DNA from 4 places in the Geodermatophilus sp. SYSU D00758 genome. Region 4 is predicted to be linked to each of the others. Evidence: riboswitches for the same ligand, from Rfam matches in the RefSeq annotation. Region 4 holds a riboswitch; each other region holds the start of a gene.
What was found. Region 4 has a riboswitch for cyclic di-AMP ahead of ACI8AC_RS17125 (hypothetical protein). Riboswitches for the same ligand answer to the same signal wherever they lie in the genome.
Positions count from the first base shown of each region.

Region 1 (4,143 bases), on a different contig from region 4:
CCGGCTGGCCGGGCTCTCCGGCGGCCGCTGGACGGTCGTGGAGAAGATCCTCGAGCCGGGTGAGGACCTCCCGGAGAGCTGGGCGACGGCCGGGACGACGGGCTACGACGCGCTGGCCGAGGTGGACGACGTCCTGGTCGACCCCGCCGGCGAGGCGGCGCTGACCGCGCTCGACACCGAGCTGGCCGGCGGTCCGGTCGACTACGCCCGGCTGGTGCACGACGCCAAGCGCGAGGTGACCGACGGCATCCTCGGATCGGAGGTCGCCCGCCTGGTGCGGGTGATCGGGGAGCTGCCGGGCGTCGAGCGGGCGCGGCAGACCGAGGCCCTCGCCGAGCTGCTGGCCTCCTTCCCCGTCTACCGCACCTACCTCCCCGACGGCCGCGAGCACCTGGACGCGACGATCGCCGCCGTCCGGGACCGGCGCCCCGACCTCACCGCGGCCCTCGACGCCCTCCACCCCGTCCTGGGGCAGGCCGGCACCGAGGCCGCCACCCGCTTCGAGCAGACCAGCGGGCCGGTGATGGCCAAGGGTGTCGAGGACAGCGCCTACTACCGGTGGGCACGGTTCGTGGCGCTCAACGAGGTGGGCGGTGACCCGGCCCGCTTCGGCGCCACCGTCGAGGAGTTCCACGAGGCCCAGGTGCGCCGGCTGGACCGCAAGCCCGCGTCGATGACGTCGCTGTCGACGCACGACACCAAGCGCAGCGAGGACGTCCGCGCCCGGCTCGCGGTCCTCGCGGAGGTCCCGACCGAGTGGGCGGACCTGGTCCGCGGGTGGCTGTCGCGGCACCCGCTGCCCGACCGGCCCCTGGCCCACCTGGTGTGGCAGAACCTCGTCGGCGCCTGGCCGCTGTCCCGGGAACGGGCGCACGGCTACGCGGGGAAGGCCGCCCGCGAGGCCGGCACGTCGACCACCTGGACCGCCCCCGACGAGGCCTTCGAGGCCCGGCTGCACGCCCTCGTGGACTCGGCGTTCGACGACCCGGCGACCCACGCCGAGGTGGGGTCGTTCGTCGCCGGGATCGCGCCGTACGGCCGCTCCAACGCGCTGGCGCAGAAGCTGGTGCAGCTCACGATGCCCGGCGTCCCCGACGTCTACCAGGGCACCGAGCTGTGGGACCTCTCGCTGGTCGACCCGGACAACCGGCGGCCGGTCGACTGGGACCTCCGCCGCCGGCTGCTGGCCCGGCTCGACGAGGGCTGGCTGCCGGAGGTGGACGACGAGGGCGCGGCCAAGCTGCTCGTCGTCTCCCGCGCCCTGCGGGCCCGTCGCGACTCCCCGGGGCTGTTCACCGGTTACCTGCCGGTGACCGCGACCGGGTCGGCGGCCGGGCACGCGGTGGCGTTCGACCGGGGCGGTGCGGTGACGGTGGCGACGCGGCTCCCGGTGGCTCTGGAGGCCGCTGGCGGCTGGGGGGACACCGCCCTGCGGCTGCCGACCGGTTCCTGGCGCGACCTGCTCACCGGGCAGCGGGTGGTCTCCGACGCCGGCGGCGTGCCGGTCGCCGGCGCGCTGGCCCGGCTGCCCGTGGCGCTCCTCGTCCGCGACTGACGGTGACCCTCGGGGGCGGGCAGCCCGCCCCCGACCGGCCCGTCGCGGAAAGCGCGATCGACCCCGCGTGGCGGGCGGGTGGCAGGGGCTCTACGCCAAGAACCGCGGCGTGATCAGCGACCCCGACCGCATCCACGCGGGTCAGCGGCTCACCCTCTGACCCGACGGGCTCCGGGGGGCGGTCCGCGCCCCCCGGGGCCAGGGGGGCGCGTGCAGCGTGCCGTGACCCCCTCGTTACCTTGTCCCGGCGTCCGCCGCACCGAGGCGGGCGCCGGTGCCGATCCGCCCAACCCCGTCCGTCGGCCACCGCACCACCTGCACCGCTCCAGGACGGGGGCGGGGGACCCACTTCGACGCCCGCGGCCGACGGCCGCCGGCGTCTCGGGGTGAAGCCGCGCAGCGCGCGGCCGGGACACCGATCGTCCCGAACCCGACAGCTCACCTCGCAGGCGGCGGATCGGAGTTCTCCCATGCGCACGTCCTCCTCCCGCCGGGCTGCCCGGCTGGTCCTCGGCACCGCCCTGACCGCGGGCGCCACGGCGGCCGCCCTCGGCCTCGCCGGCCCGGCCGCGGCCGCCGTGCCGAACGACTGGGACGCCGTCGCCCGGTGCGAGTCCAGCGGCAACTGGGCCATCAACACCGGCAACGGCTACTACGGCGGCCTGCAGTTCAGCCAGAGCACCTGGGAGGCCTTCGGCGGCCTGCAGTACGCCGCCCGGGCCGACCTGGCGACCAAGGAGCAGCAGATCGCCACCGCCGAGCGCACGCTCGACGTGCAGGGCCCGGGCGCCTGGCCGACCTGCGGCAAGGCCCTCGACCCGTCGGCCCCCGAGGCCGGCACGGCGGCCGCCGCGCCCGCCCCGGCACCGGCCCCCGCGCCGGCCCCGGCCGCGCCGTCCGGCGCCACGCACACCGTCGTGGCCGGCGACACGCTCGGGAAGATCGCCGCGCAGCACGGCGTCGCCGGCGGCTGGCAGGCGCTGTACGAGAAGAACAGCGGCCTGCTGAGCAGCCCGCACGTGATCGCGCCGGGTCAGGTCCTGGCGCTCTGACCGCCCCCGGCCGCCGGGGGTCCGGCGTGACCGCGCGTCACCCGGCTCCCGGCGGCCGGACCGGGCCGTCGTCCGGCCGCCCGCTGCGCCGGACCGACCGGAGGGGGCCCGGGGACCCGCCCGTCGGGGACCCGGCCCCGGGCGACCGCCAGCGCGAGCGGCCAGTCCGGGTCGGTCCAGTACCCGCTGTGCCCGCCGGTCCCCGTCACCGCGCGCGTCTGCAGAGCGGGGTCGCCGGGCACGGGGTCCAGCAGGCGCCACTCGTCGCCGCACACCCGTCGCCCGGTCCGCGGGTCCAGCCAGTCCGGCTGCAGCCGCGCCGGGTCGTCGAGCCGGCGGGACCGCAGCGGCCCGCCGTCGCGGGTGTGGTCCCAGCTGGTGACCGGCCCGGCGACGGGGTCGGTGTCGCGGTAGAGGTTGACCCACCGGAACGCACCGGCCACGTCGCGCAGCAGGTCGGCGGTCACGTAGTGCGGGAAGCCGCGGGCGAACTGCTGCCGCAGCTGCGACCCGAAGGTCACCCAGCGCACCCGGGACCGGGCGGGCTCGGGCAGCCACAGCAACGCGACCAGGGAGATCAGGCTGCCCTGGCTGTGCGCCGCCACGACCACCTCGGGCGCCGGGTCGGGGTTGCGCCCCGGCAGCGCGCCGGCCGGGTCGTCACCCCCGCGGTCGGCCAGGGGGTCGGCCACGCCGAGGTGCCAGCAGATCCGGCGGAGCAGCGCGGGCACCACCTCGGACGCGTAGGGCGGCGGCACGAACGGGTGCGCCGCGCGCGGCCAGAACGCCACGACGTCCCAGACCACGTTGAGGCCCCGCCGGGCCGCCTCCGACCGCAGCGCGCCGCGGGCCAGCAGCACGGTGCCCAGCCCGATGCCGAGCAGGGTGGCCTGGCCGAGCGCGATGACGACGTCGTCGCCGGTGACGGCGCCGCCCGGCGGTGAGGCGACCCCGGTGAGCACGCTGGCCGGGAAGGGCGGCTCCTGCCCCGCGCCGCGGCCGCCCCACGACGCCAGCCCGATCGCGGCGGCCAGCACCAGGCCCAGCGCCGTCCAGACGGCGAGCACGAGCGGGACGTCGTTCTTCAGCCGTGCCCGCTGCATCGCCGCCGCCGCCCGCCGCACCCAGGGCTGCGGCAGGCGCAGCGCGGGCGGATCGCCGAAGGTCATCGCGTGCCGCGCCCGGACCCGGAACGCCGCCCGCCGCCGGCGCGCGCGCACCCACCCCGCCGCCCCCAGGACGGCGAAGACCACCGCGGTGACGCCCCACGCGTAGGAGAAGCGCTGCAGCAGCGCCGGGACCTCGACCTCGGCCGCGGTCAGCACGTCGAGCAGCTCCGCCACGCCCAGCGTGACCCCGGCGGTGGAGCCCACGGCGAGGAAGCAGCCGACCGCCGTGGCCAGGGCGGCCGACATCCCACCGGCGAACCGGCGGAACGGCCGCGGCACGCGCTGCGCGGCCGGGCGCGTCGCGGCCGCCAGCACGGCGACGGCCAGGGCCAGCAGCGGCACGGTGGCGGTGCCCACGAGGACGAGG
Region 1 is NZ_JBJGYK010000040.1:17,426-21,568, reverse strand. Features, by position in the region: gene treY (malto-oligosyltrehalose synthase) at 1-1,555, shown strand, start outside; cyclic di-AMP (ydaO/yuaA leader) riboswitch at 1,864-2,022, shown strand; gene ACI8AC_RS20935 (transglycosylase family protein) at 2,026-2,607, shown strand; gene ACI8AC_RS20930 (hypothetical protein) at 2,589-4,143, opposite strand, start outside.
Region 1: linked by a shared signal. The riboswitch ahead of ACI8AC_RS20935 (transglycosylase family protein) and the one ahead of ACI8AC_RS17125 (hypothetical protein) in region 4 are both predicted to bind cyclic di-AMP.

Region 2 (4,143 bases), on a different contig from region 4:
TCAGCCCCGCCCGCGGCGGCCGGGTGGTCGCGGTGTTCCAGATGTCGGCCGACCTGGGCGCGATCATCGGGCCGCTGGCGGCCGGGTGGCTCACCGACGCGGTGTCGTTCCAGGCGGCGTTCGCGCTGAGCACCGCCGTCCTGGCGCTGGGGCTGGCCGGGGCGCTGGCGCTGCCCCGTCAGCCGCGGGACGCCGTCGTCCCGCCGTCCCGGTAGGCCGGCGACCGGCTCGCCCCGCGCGGGCCGCCCGCGGTGAGCAGCGGCAGGGCCCGGCGGGGCACCAGCTCCGACAGCGCCACGACGCTGGTGGAGCGGACCACGCACGGCGAGCGGCCCAGGCGCACCAGCGTCTCCTGGAGGGCGGCGTGGGAGGCGGCGGCGATCCGGCACAGCACGTCGCCGGCGCCGGTGGTGGCGTGCGCCTCGAGCACCCCGGGGATCGCCCGCAGGTCGGCGGCCACCTCGTCGAGCGCGCCCTGCGCGATCTCCAGGGTCACGAAGGCCTGGACGGCGTAGCCCGCCGCCGCCAGGTCGATGTCGGGGCCGTACCCGGCGACCACACCGGACTCCTCCAGCCGCCGCAGCCGGGCCTGCACCGTCGCGCGGGCCACGCCCAGCCGGCGGGACAGCTCCAGCACCCCTGCTCGGGGCTGCTCGGTGAGGGCGGTGAGCACCGCCAGGTCGAGCGCGTCGAGTTCGGCCACCGCGGTCCTCCGTGATCCCGGGCTCGTGTGCAGACCGGACAGCCCGGTGCGCCCCACGTCCGCCGAACTGGGCGGGATGGCCAGCTCGGTCCATCCATCTTGCCCACCTGTGCGGCAGGGAGGTGTCCTGGGTAGCGGATCGAGCACCGCGCCCACCGGACGGAGGACCCCATGAGTCTCGACGGCACCCTGAACGACACGCTCAACGACCAGGAGCGACTGGCCGAGCTGAGCATGGAGCAGCTGCGCCAGCTCGTCGGCCTCGTCGAGCACGACGACTCGACCGACCCCTTCCCGGTGAGCGGCTGGGACGCCCTGGTGTGGGTGGTCGGCAACGCGGTCCAGACCGCGCACTTCTTCCAGTCGGCCTTCGGCATGGAGCTGGTCGCCTACTCGGGCCCGGAGACCGGCAACCGCGACCACCACGCCTACGTGCTGCGCTCGGGCGCCGCGCGGTTCGTGGTGCAGGGCGCCTACGACCCGGCCAGCCCGCTGGCCGACCACCACCGGCGGCACGGGGACGGCATCGTCGACATCGCGCTGTCGGTGCCCGACGTCGACCGGTGCATCGCCCACGCCCGCGCCCGGGGCGCCACCGTGCTCGAGGAGCCGCACGACGTCTCCGACGAGCACGGCACGGTCCGGCTGGCCGCGATCGCCACCTACGGCGAGACCCGGCACACGCTGGTGGACCGCTCCCGCTACGCCGGCCCCTACCTGCCCGGCTACGTCGCCCGGTCGTCGTCCTTCGTCAAGCGCGCGGGCGCCCCGAAGCGGCTGTTCCAGGCCGTCGACCACGTGGTCGGCAACGTGGAGCTCGGCGAGATGGACCGCTGGGTCGACTTCTACAACCGCGTCATGGGCTTCACCAACATGGCCGAGTTCATCGGCGAGGACATCGCCACGGACTACTCCGCCCTGATGAGCAAGGTCGTCGCCAACGGCAACCACCGGGTCAAGTTCCCGCTCAACGAGCCGGCGATGGGCAAGAAGAAGTCCCAGATCGACGAGTACCTGGAGTTCTACGGCGGCCCGGGCGCCCAGCACGTCGCCCTGGCGACCAACGACATCGTGACCACCGTCGACGCGATGACCGCCGAGGGCGTGGAGTTCCTCGCCACCCCCGACTCCTACTACGAGGACCCGGAGCTGCGGTCCCGCATCGGCACCGTGCGCGTCCCCGTCGAGGAGCTGCAGCGGCGCGGCATCCTGGTCGACCGCGACGAGGACGGCTACCTGCTGCAGATCTTCACCAAGCCGACCGGCGACCGGCCCACCGTGTTCTTCGAGCTCATCGAGCGGCACGGCTCGCTCGGCTTCGGGAAGGGCAACTTCAAGGCGCTGTTCGAGGCGATCGAGCGGGAGCAGGAGCGGCGCGGGAACTTCTGAGCGCCCACCCCGGGCGGCGTCGTCACGCAGCGTGAGACCCGCCCGGGGTGTCCGGCCGGCGGTTGGTTCCGGAACGGTCACGCCTCTAGCGTGTCGGCGTCCGGACGGGTCGTTCCGTCACCGACTGGTGGCACCGGCCGGACGCCGCCGAACCCCGGCGCCGGCCACGCCGCCGGAACCGGGGACCGGGGACCCACCGCAGTCCTGGGGTGAAGCTCGCCGCGGCCCTGACCGGCCGCGGCGGCCGGGCGCCTTCCCGCCCGAACCCGTCAGCTAACCCGGTAGGCGGCCGCGGAAGAGAGGACAGCTCCCCCGGCCATGGCGCGAGTGCCCGCCCCTGCCCGCCGTCCGTCCGCCCCCCGGGTCCTGGTGGGCCTCCTCGCCGCCGGCGGGCTGGCCCTCACCCCCCTGCCGGCGCTCGCCGCCCCCGACGACCCCGCCACCTCCGCCGAGGCCGCCGCGCTGGTCGCCGACCGCGCCCACCGGCTCGAGGTGGTCACCGAGGAGTTCAACGAGGCCCGGGAGCGGCTCCGCGCCGCCCAGGGAGCCGCCGAGCAGGCCGCCGCGGAGGTGGTCGCCGCCGAGGCCGCGGTCGCCGACGCGCAGGCCGCCGTGGACGCGGCGCGGGCCGCGCTGGCCGAGGCGCAGGAGCGGGTGCGGGCCGTCGCCCGCGGCGCCTGGACCGGCGACCGGCTGGTGCCGCTGTCGGCCATGCTGACCAGCGACTCCCCGGAGGAGGTGCTGGACCGGGTCGGCACCCTGCAGACCATCGCCGACCACAACAACGGCGTGCTCGCCGGTGCCGAGCGGGCCGGGCGGGACGCCGACCGCGCCGCCGGCGACGCCGACCGCGCCGCGGCCGAGGCCGACCGCGCCGCCGCGGAGGCCGAGCGCACCCGGACCGAGGCGCAGCAGCTGCTGGACCGGGTGAGCGCGCAGCAGGCCGACCTGGACCGGCAGGTCGCGGAGTTCCGGGCCGAGTACGACCGGCTGGCCGCCGAGGAGCAGGCCGCGGCGCAGGCCGCGGCCGAACGGCACGCCGCCGAGCAGGCCGCCGCCGAGGCCGTGGCCGCCGAGCAGGCGGACGAGCAGCAGGCAGCCGCGCCGGCTCCCTCGGGTGGGGGCGGGTCGGCCGCCCCCGCCCCGGCGGCGCGGGCGGCCGCGCCGCCGGCCCCCGCCGCGGCGCCGGCACCCGGGAGGGCGGCGCAGGTCGCCGTGGACACCGCGATGGCCCAGATCGGCGACCCCTACGTGTGGGCCGCCGCGGGGCCGGACGCCTTCGACTGCTCGGGCCTGGTGCAGTACGCGTTCGCGGCGGCCGGCATCGCGCTGCCGCACTCCAGCCGCATGCAGTCGCAGCTGGGCACGCCGGTCGCCCGCTCGGCGCTGCAGCCCGGCGACCTGGTCTTCTTCTACAGCCCGGTGAGCCACGTCGGCATCTACATCGGCAACGGGCAGATGGTGCACGCCTCCACCTACGGCCGGCCGGTGAAGGTGGCCTCCGTGGACGCGATGGGCGGCTACAACTCCGCCCGCCGCGTCGCCTGACCGCACCGCCCGACGCCGCGGCCGCACCGGGCCCCGCGGCCCGGGTCCGGCGCAGCCCGGGACCCCCGCATCCCGGGTACGCGAGACCCCGGGCACATCGCACCCCGGGCACGTCACACCCCGGGCACGTCGCACCCCGGGCACGTCGCACCCCGGGCACGTCGCCCCCGGGATCGCGCGGGCGGACCGGCGGCCACCACGACCCCCGCGCAGCCCCGTGTCGTCCACCCGCGGCCGGTGCCACGGCGGCCGCGGTTAGGCTCGGGGCACGTCAAACCCTGAGCACCTTCTCGGTGGGAGGCCCCGTGGACGACGACGCCCGCACCCGAGCCCCGGACGACGCGCCCGTGGAGGGCACGGCCCCGGAGACCGCCGTCACCGGCAACCGGGTGACCGGCGCCGAGGGCTCCTCGGTCCGCGAGGTCCGCGCCCGGGTCGCCCGGCACCTGGTCGGCCGGGAGCGGGAGCTGGACCTGCTGCTGGCCGCGGTGTCGGCGGGCCGC
Region 2 is NZ_JBJGYK010000016.1:47,908-52,050, forward strand. Features, by position in the region: gene ACI8AC_RS13550 (MFS transporter) at 1-215, shown strand, start outside; gene ACI8AC_RS13555 (Lrp/AsnC family transcriptional regulator) at 179-703, opposite strand; gene hppD (4-hydroxyphenylpyruvate dioxygenase) at 875-2,092, shown strand; cyclic di-AMP (ydaO/yuaA leader) riboswitch at 2,263-2,380, shown strand; gene ACI8AC_RS13565 (C40 family peptidase) at 2,411-3,640, shown strand; gene ACI8AC_RS13570 (AAA family ATPase) at 3,946-4,143, shown strand, end outside.
Region 2: linked by a shared signal. The riboswitch ahead of ACI8AC_RS13565 (C40 family peptidase) and the one ahead of ACI8AC_RS17125 (hypothetical protein) in region 4 are both predicted to bind cyclic di-AMP.

Region 3 (4,143 bases), on a different contig from region 4:
TGTCCACTTCCGGATGACGCGGTCGCGACTCCCGGCGACCCCGGTCCTGGCCGCCCGGCCGACGCGGGGACCGGCCGCCCCGCGACAGGCTCCTCCCCGAAGCGGACACCCCGAGGAGGAACCCCCGATGATCGAGGTCAGCGGCCTGACCAAGCAGTACGGCGAGCGCACCGTCGTCGCCGACGTGTCCTTCACCCTGGAGCCGGGCACCGTCACCGGCTTCCTCGGCCCGAACGGGGCCGGCAAGTCCACGACGATGCGGATGATGACCGGCCTGGTCCCGGCCACCTCCGGCACCGCCCTGGTCGACGGCCGGCCCTACGCGCAGCTGCCCAACCCCGGCGCCGTCATGGGCACCCTGCTCGACGCCTCGGCCGTGCACCCCGGCCGCACCGGGCGGACGCACCTGCGGCTGCTGGCCGCCGCGATCGGCGTGCCGGCCGGCCGGGTCGACGAGGTGCTGGACCTGGTCGGGCTGGCCGACGCCGGGCACCGCCGGGTCGGGGGCTACTCCCTCGGCATGCGCCAGCGGCTCGGCATCGCCGGCGCGCTGCTGGCCGACCCGCCGGTGCTGGTCTTCGACGAGCCCGCCAACGGCCTGGACCCGGAGGGGATCCGCTGGATGCGCGACCTGCTGCGCGGGCACGCCGCCCGCGGCGGGACGGTGCTGCTCTCCAGCCACCTCCTGGGCGAGGTCGAGCACACCGTGGACCGGCTCCTGGTCATCGGCGGGGGCCGGATCGTGGCGGACGGCTCCGTCTCCGAGCTGCTCGGTGCCGACGGGACCGTCGTCCGCGCCGAGCGCCCGGCCGACCTGCGGGCGCTGCTCGAGGCCCGCGGGCACGCCGTCACCGCCGAGCCCGACGGCCGGCTGACCGTCCCCGGCGCGACCCCCGCCCAGGTGGGCGCGGTCGCCGCCTCCGCCGGCCTCGCCCTGGTCGACCTGCGCCCCGCGCAGCACGGCCTCGAGGACCTCTTCTTCCAGCTCACCGCGGCCGCCTGAGCGGCCGCCCACCGCACACCCCGACCACCGCAAGGAGCGCACCGTGACCGCCGTCCTCACCCCGCCGTCCACCGCACACCGCCCGGCCGTCCGCACGGGCGCCGCCGGCCCGGCCACCCTCGTGGGCCTCGAGGTCCGCAAGTCCCTGTCCACCCGGTCCGGCCGCGCCGTGGCCCTGGCAGCGGCGCTGCTGCCCCCCGCGGGTGCGGCACTGGCCTCGGCCGTCAGCGAGGACCCGCTCATCGCGGTCGCGTCGCCGCTGGCGATGATGGGCATGCTCACCGCGCTGGTGCTGCTGGCCCTGGGCGTGCTCTCCACCGCCGGGGAGTGGACCCACCGCACCGTGCAGACGACGTTCCTGCTCACCCCGCAGCGGGGCCGGGTGCTCGCCGCCAAGGCCGCGGCCCTGGTCCTGCTCGGGGCGGGGCTGGCCGCCGTCTCGGCGGCCGCCTCCGCCGGCGTCCTGGCCGTGTTCGAGCCGACGGCGGCCTGGGACGGCGTCGGGCGGGTGCTCGCCGTGGCCGTCGTCTCCGGCGCGGCGTTCACCGTCACCGGGGCCGGCATCGGCGCCGCGGTCGCCAACGCGCCCGCTGCCCTGACCGGCACCTACCTCGTGGTGCTGGGCGTGATGCCCGTCGTGCAGGCCTTCCGCCCCGAGATCACCGAGAAGCTCGACCCGACCGCGGCGGTCCTGCGGCTGGCGGAGACCGGGTCGGGGGCCACGCCGGCGCTGGTCCTCGCCGGGTGGGTCGTCGTCGCCACCGTCGCCGGGGCGCTGGTCACCCGCCGCCGAGCGGTGGCCTAGCCGGCCGGGCCGAGGGCCCTCCCCTGCAGGGGAGGGCCCTCGGTCGTGCCGGTCAGTACCAGTTGTTGGCCTGGAAGTGGCTCCAGGCAGCGCAGGCGCTGCCGTAGCGGTTCTCGATGTAGATCAGACCCGCGTCGATCTGCCGGTACGGGTCCGACGTCTTGGCGATGCCGGTGCCGGCCCACGTGGAGTCGAGGAACTGGGCGATGCCGTACGCGGTGCTGGTCGGGTTCTGCGCGTCCGGGTTCCAGCTGCTCTCCCGCTCCCACAGCTGCTCCAGGCAGGAGAACTGCGCGGCGTCGCCGCCGAGCGCGGACCGCGCGTAGTCCTTGTACGCCTGCTCGGTGCCGCCGGCCGGGGCCGGTGCCGGTGCGGGGGCCGGTGCGGGAGCCGGGGCCGGTGCCGGCGCGGGCGCCGGTGCGGGGGCGGCTGCTGCCTCTACGGCCGGCTCCGCGCCGCCGCGCCAGCTCCCGCGGTCGCCGTCCCGGTCCTGCGACCAGCCGCCGCGGTCGCCGCCGCGGTCGTCGCCGGGGGCGGCCTGGGCGACCGACTGGCCGGCGAAGGTGACGGCCAGGGACAGGGCGCCGACCGCGGTCAGCAGGCGCAGGGCGCGGCGACCGCGGGGCGGCCGGATCGCGTCGGTGGTGTCGTGCTGGGTGGGGGCGTGCAGGGTCGTTCCGTGCATCGGAGAGATCTCCTGGGGTGTGCGGTGACCGGGCGCGCGTCCGTCGGAGGACGGCCCGGCGCAGGACAGGGCAACGCGGCACGAGGCCTGGACGGGCAGGGGCCAGCCACCGGCGCGCTGCACCTCCTGGAGCGCGGAACGGCTCCGGCACGGCGCACGCGGGCGCCGCGGCTCGGTGCAGCGGGGCGGCTGGGGCCTGCTGGATGCGCAGCCGGGGCGCGACGGGCCCGGACTGCGGCGCCGCGGGCCTCTGAGGGCCCCGGGCGGATGGTTCTCCGTTCTCCCCTGGCCGCCTACCAGGTCAGCTGACGGGTTCGGGCTGGGAGTGCCCTACCCACCTCCGAGCGGGCTCGGGGGTGGGACTCACCCCGGTGGTGCAGGTGGGTCCCCGGCTCGCCCCACCGCGGTGGGTGCGACTCGGCGGCATCCGGCGCGGCCTCCCCGGCTGGGGAGGTGACGACCGGCCGGACGCAGTCACGGTAGGGGCGTGACCATCCCGTGACAATCGCTCGTGCCGGACCGGTCCGTCGCCGTCGCGGCCCTCGCCGGACCGGCCCGGCCGGGGCACCGCCGCGCCGACCAGCGCGGGTCCCGCCCTCCCGGCCGGCGGGACCGCGCGACCGGCCGGGAACCGGGCGGGGAACCCCACCGCGTGTCGGCAACGGGCAGCGACGCCGCGGCCACGTCCGCGCGCCGGCGGGCACGCCGGGGGTCCCGGTCTCCCGGGCACCCACCGGCCGGGCCGGCCGCGCGTGATGCCGGTCGCGTTGCGGAATGGCCGGGCACCCCGGGACGTCGGCATCCCCCGTGGACCTCTTCTCCCCCGTGACCCTGGGCGACCTCGAGCTCGCCAACCGCGTCGTCATGGCCCCGCTGACCCGGATGCGCTCGGGAGCCTCCGGCGTGCCCGGCGACCTCGTCGTCGAGCACTACCGGCAGCGCGCCGGCGTGGGGCTGGTCGTCACCGAGGGCACCTACCCGAACCACGAGGGCCAGGCCTTCGTCGGCCAGCCCGGCATCGTCACCGACGAGCAGGTCGCCGGCTGGCGGCGGGTCGCCGACGCGGTGCACGCCCGCGGCGGCCGCGCCGTCCTGCAGGTGATGCACGGTGGGCGGGTCACCCACCCCGACGTCAACGGCGGGCGGCGCGTGGTGGCCCCCAGCGCGATCGCCATCGACGGCGCGGGGCACACCGAGAAGGGCAAGCAGCCCTACCCGGTGCCGCACGCCCTGACCGTCGAGGAGGTTCGGGCGACCGTGGCCGACTTCGTGGCCGCGTCCCGCCGGGCGGTCGAGGCCGGGCTGGACGGCGTGGAGATCCACGGCGCCAACGGCTACCTGCTGCACGAGTTCCTGTCCCCGGCGTCCAACGTGCGCACCGACGAGTACGGCGGGTCACCGGAGAACCGCGCCCGCGTCGTCGTCCAGGTGGTGACGGCGGTGGCCGCGGCGATCGGCGCCGGCCGCGTCGGCCTGCGCATCTCGCCCGAGCACGACATCCAGGACGCCCTCGAGACCGACCGGGACGACGCCCGGGCCACCTACGGCACCCTGCTCGACCAGCTGCGCCCCCTGGGCCTGGCCTACCTGTCGGTGCTGCACCGCGAACCGGCGGGCGACCTCGTGCAGGAGCTGCGCCGCCGCTTCGGC
Region 3 is NZ_JBJGYK010000005.1:165,640-169,782, forward strand. Features, by position in the region: gene ACI8AC_RS05900 (ABC transporter ATP-binding protein) at 128-1,003, shown strand; gene ACI8AC_RS05905 (hypothetical protein) at 1,047-1,808, shown strand; gene ACI8AC_RS05910 (aggregation-promoting factor C-terminal-like domain-containing protein) at 1,861-2,493, opposite strand; cyclic di-AMP (ydaO/yuaA leader) riboswitch at 2,769-2,926, opposite strand; gene ACI8AC_RS05915 (alkene reductase) at 3,301-4,143, shown strand, end outside.
Region 3: linked by a shared signal. The riboswitch ahead of ACI8AC_RS05910 (aggregation-promoting factor C-terminal-like domain-containing protein) and the one ahead of ACI8AC_RS17125 (hypothetical protein) in region 4 are both predicted to bind cyclic di-AMP.

Region 4 (4,143 bases):
TCCGCGGCGGCCCGGTCGGCCGCGGCCGCCACCCGGTCGCACGAGGCGGCGAGCCGGTCCTGCGCGTCGGCGGCGCGGTCGGCCGCAGCCGCCTGACTGAGGCCCTCCGCACGGGCCCGGTGGCTCGTCCGGACCTCCTCGTCGATGAGCGCCTGCTCCTCGGCCTCCTCCGCCGAGGACGCGGGAGCACGGCCGGCCAGCGCGCTCTCCCAGCGGGCGGCCTGCTCCTCGTGCTCGGCCGCCTCTGCCTCCCGCGAGCGCCCGGCCGCGGCGCGGTCGTCGGCCCGCCGCTCACGCCGGCGGGCCGCCTCGTCCCGTTCGTCCGCGGCCGCGTCGCGCAGGCGGGCGGCGCGGCTGCGCCGCCGGCCGGCCTCGTCCCGGTGCTGCGCCGCCTCGTCCCGCTGCCCCGCGGCCGCCTCGCGCGCCTCCTGGACCTCTCGGAGGCGCAGCTCGGCAGCGCGCCGGTTCTCGTCCTCCCCCACCGCGCCACCTCCCGACGGTGCCCGCGACCCATCATGGTCCCGGCCGGCAGGCGGCGGAACGGCGGCATCAGGTGCCGCAGAAGGTCCGGTAGGGGACGCCGGTGTCCGGGCCGGGGGCCGCGTACCGCGCCAGCCCCGGCCGCTCGTCGAAGGGCCGGGTCACCGCGTCCAGCAGCTGCCGGAACGGCGCCAGGTCGCCACCCTCCGCCGCGGTGAGCGCCTCCTCGACCAGGTGGTTGCGGGGGACGTACACGGGGTTGACCCGGTCCATGCGGTCGGCGTCCGGGGCGAGGGCCAGCCAGCGCTGCGCCCACGCGTCGAATCCGGCGAGGTCGAGGACGAGGTCCCGGGCGCGGTCGACGTCCCCGCGGGCCGCGGCGCCGAGCGCCCGGAAGGCCGTGGTGAGGTCCACGCCGTTGCGCTGGAGGAGGCCCAGCAGGTCGTCGGCCAGCGCCCCGGCCACCGCGTCGTCCAGGCCGTCGGGCAGCCCCAGCTTGGCCCGCATGCCGGCCGTCCACGCCGCCTCGTAGCGCGGGCCGAAACCGCCGAGGGCCTCCGTGGCCACCGCGACCGCCCGGTCCGAGTCGTCGTCCAGGAGCGGCAGGAGGGCCTCGGCGAACCGGGCCAGGTTCCACTCCGCCGCCGGCGGCTGGTTGCGGTACCGGTAGCGGCCGCCCACGTCGACGGAGCTGAAGGAGGCGTCCGGGTCGTAGGTGTCCAGGAAGGCGCAGGGCCCGTAGTCGATGGTCTCGCCCGAGACGGTCGTGTTGTCGGTGTTCATGACCCCGTGCACGAAGCCGACCAGCATCCACCGGGCCACCAGGTCGGCCTGCGCCGCGACCACCGCCTCGAACAGCGCCCGGCAGGGGTGGTCGGCCTCCGCGGCGGCGGGGTGGTGGCGGGCGATCGCCACGTCGGCGAGGCGGCGCAGCAGGTCGACGTCCCCCGTGGCGCGGGCGTACTGGAAGGTGCCGACCCGCAGGTGGCTCGCGGCCACCCGCGCGAGCACGGCGCCGGGCAGCAGCCTCTCGCGCCGCACCGGGCGCCCGGTCGCGACGACGGCGAGGGACCGGGTGGTCGGGACGCCGAGCGCGTGCATCGCCTCCCCGACGACGTGCTCGCGCAGCATCGGCCCCACCGCGGCCAGACCGTCCCCGCCGCGGGAGAACGGCGTCGGCCCGGACCCCTTGAGGTGCAGGTCGCGCAGCCGGCCCCCGGCGCCGGTCAGCTCGCCGAGCAGCAGCGCCCGACCGTCCCCGAGCCGCGGGACGAAGGAGCCGAACTGGTGGCCGGCGTAGGCCTGCGCGACAGGCCGCGCGCCCTCGGGCACGGCTGTCCCCGCCAGGAACCGGACGCCGTCCGGGCCCCGCAGCGCCTCCGGGTCCAGGCCGAGCTCGGCGGCCAGCGGCTCGTTGAGCACCAGCAGGCGCGGCTCCGGCGGCTCCACGGCCCGCCACGGGACCGCGAGCTCCGGCAGCTCCCGGGCGAAGGAGTCGCCGAGGGCGACGGTCAGGGCGGGGACGGCGGTCACGTCCGCAAGGGTACGGAGGGCGGCGGACGGGCCGGCCCGGGCACCCGCCGCCCGCGACACGCCGAGCCGCACGCGACGCGCCGCGAATTACCTGCGGAGTCGCCAGTAGAGACGCATCAGCGTTGTCGGGAGTCCACGACACCCCTACCGTGACTGCGGTCCGGCCGGTCGTACTTCCTCCACCGGGGGAACCGCGCCGGGCGCCGCCGAGTCGCGTCCACCAGCACGGACGCGAGCCGGGGACCCAACCGAACCAGTGGGGTGAGTCCCGTTCCCCGAGCTCCGCTCGGGAACGGGTAGGGCGTTTCCCCGCCCGAACCCGTCAGCTAACCCGGTAGGCGGCCATGGGAAGAACGGAGAGCCACCGAATGGTGCGCCGACGGGCCCGTCCAGCGCCCGTGACCACTCGCAGTCGACACCGCGGCGCGCTCCCCCTGCGCGTCTAGGTCGGTCCGCGCAGCCAGGTCGGCACAGCCGCCGCACCCCCGCCGTCACCCGGCGCCGGTCGGGCTCCACGCCTGATCGAGCCGGACCGCCGGGGACCCCGCGCGCGGCTGCCGGCCGCGCCTGCCGACCCGCCTGTCGATCCGGCCTCGCGCCGCCACCCCATCCCGCACCGCCGTCCCAGGCGGCCGTCCGACGACGGTCGCCGGGGGACCGACCCCTCAGGAGTTCCTCAGCCATGCTCGGAAACAGCCAGCACCCCGCCACGCCCGACCGCTCCGCCGACGTGGTCACCCGTCCCCGGACCGCCCGTCGCCGGGCGCTCCAGGGCGTGACCGTGGGTGCCTTCTCCGTCGCCCTGGCCCTCGGCGGCCAGTCGGTCGCCCAGGCCGACGACCACCGGGACGGCCGGGGTGACGGGCACTGGCGCTCGTGGTCCAGCGGCCAGGCCGCGGCCGCACCGGCGCCCGCGCCGGCCCCGGCCCCGGCCGCGGCTCCGGCTGCGGCCCCCGCCGTCGCGCCGGTCGCCGCCGACCTCGTCGGTGCGCCCACCGCGACGTCGACCGCCTACAGCGCCTGGGCCCCGCACGTCCGCCCGGTGGTCGCCGAGGTCGCGCAGACCTTCGGGGTGTCGACCGTCTACACGCGCCCCGGCCACTCGCCCACGCAGGAGCTCGCGGCCGACTTCATGGTCTACAGCGACTCGGCGAGCGGCGACGCCATCGCGCAGTACGTCCTGGACAACGCCGACCGGTTCAACGTCGAGTACGTCATCTGGAAGCAGCGCATCCACATGGCCGGCGGCTCGGGCTGGCGGGCGATGGAGGACCGCGGGTCCGCGACCGCCAACCACATGGACCACGTCCACGTGAGCTTCACCCCCTGACCGACCGCGTCGGCAGGCGGGGGCGCGGTACCGGGACACCGGGTCCGCGCCCCCGTCGCCGGCGGGTGTCCTGCCCGGGTGACCCGCGAGGAGGCCCGACCGGCGGCTCCCGGGACGGGCCGCTCCGGCCCCGGCGGGTGACGGGCTCGCGGACCCACCCTCGTTCCCACCTCAACGTATAGCGCCACCGTGGTCTTGCGGCAAGACCCCGGGGAGCCCGCAGAATCGCCGGCCGGAGGCGGGCGTGCGGGCCGAGGGGGTCGCGGGATGCAGCAGGTGTCGTCGACGGGTGGACCGCGCCGGACGTCGACCGGGGCCGGGGAGGTCCACCCCCCACCGGCCGGTGCGTTCGACCTCCCCGGTCGCCTCGCGGCCAAGGCCGACCCGGCGCTGATCGCCGGCGACGAGGAGCACTTCGCGGCCGTGGCCGAGGGTCTGCAGCGATCGGTCGCCGACCTCTCGGCCCGCCTGGAGGCCGAGCGCCGGGCACCCGGCGGCACCGGCCAGGAGGCGCTGGACCGGGACCTCGAGGTGCACCGGCTGACCGCCCGTCTGCGCACCCTGCGCCGCTTCGGCCTGGACCTGTGCCTGGGCCGCATGGTCCGCGCCGACGAGCCCGCTCCCGTGTACGTCGGGCGGCTCGGCCTCACCGACGGCTCGGGCCGCCGGCTGCTGCTGGACTGGCGCTCCCCCGCGGCCGAGCCGTTCTTCGGCGCCACCCACGCCGACCCGATGGGGCTGGCCAGCCGCCGCAGGTACCGCTGGACCCGCGGCCGGGTCACCGACTACTGGGACGAGGT
Region 4 is NZ_JBJGYK010000024.1:9,558-13,700, forward strand. Features, by position in the region: gene ACI8AC_RS17115 (hypothetical protein) at 1-482, opposite strand, end outside; gene ACI8AC_RS17120 (protein adenylyltransferase SelO) at 550-2,013, opposite strand; cyclic di-AMP (ydaO/yuaA leader) riboswitch at 2,218-2,367, shown strand; gene ACI8AC_RS17125 (hypothetical protein) at 2,696-3,343, shown strand; gene helR (RNA polymerase recycling motor ATPase HelR) at 3,611-4,143, shown strand, end outside.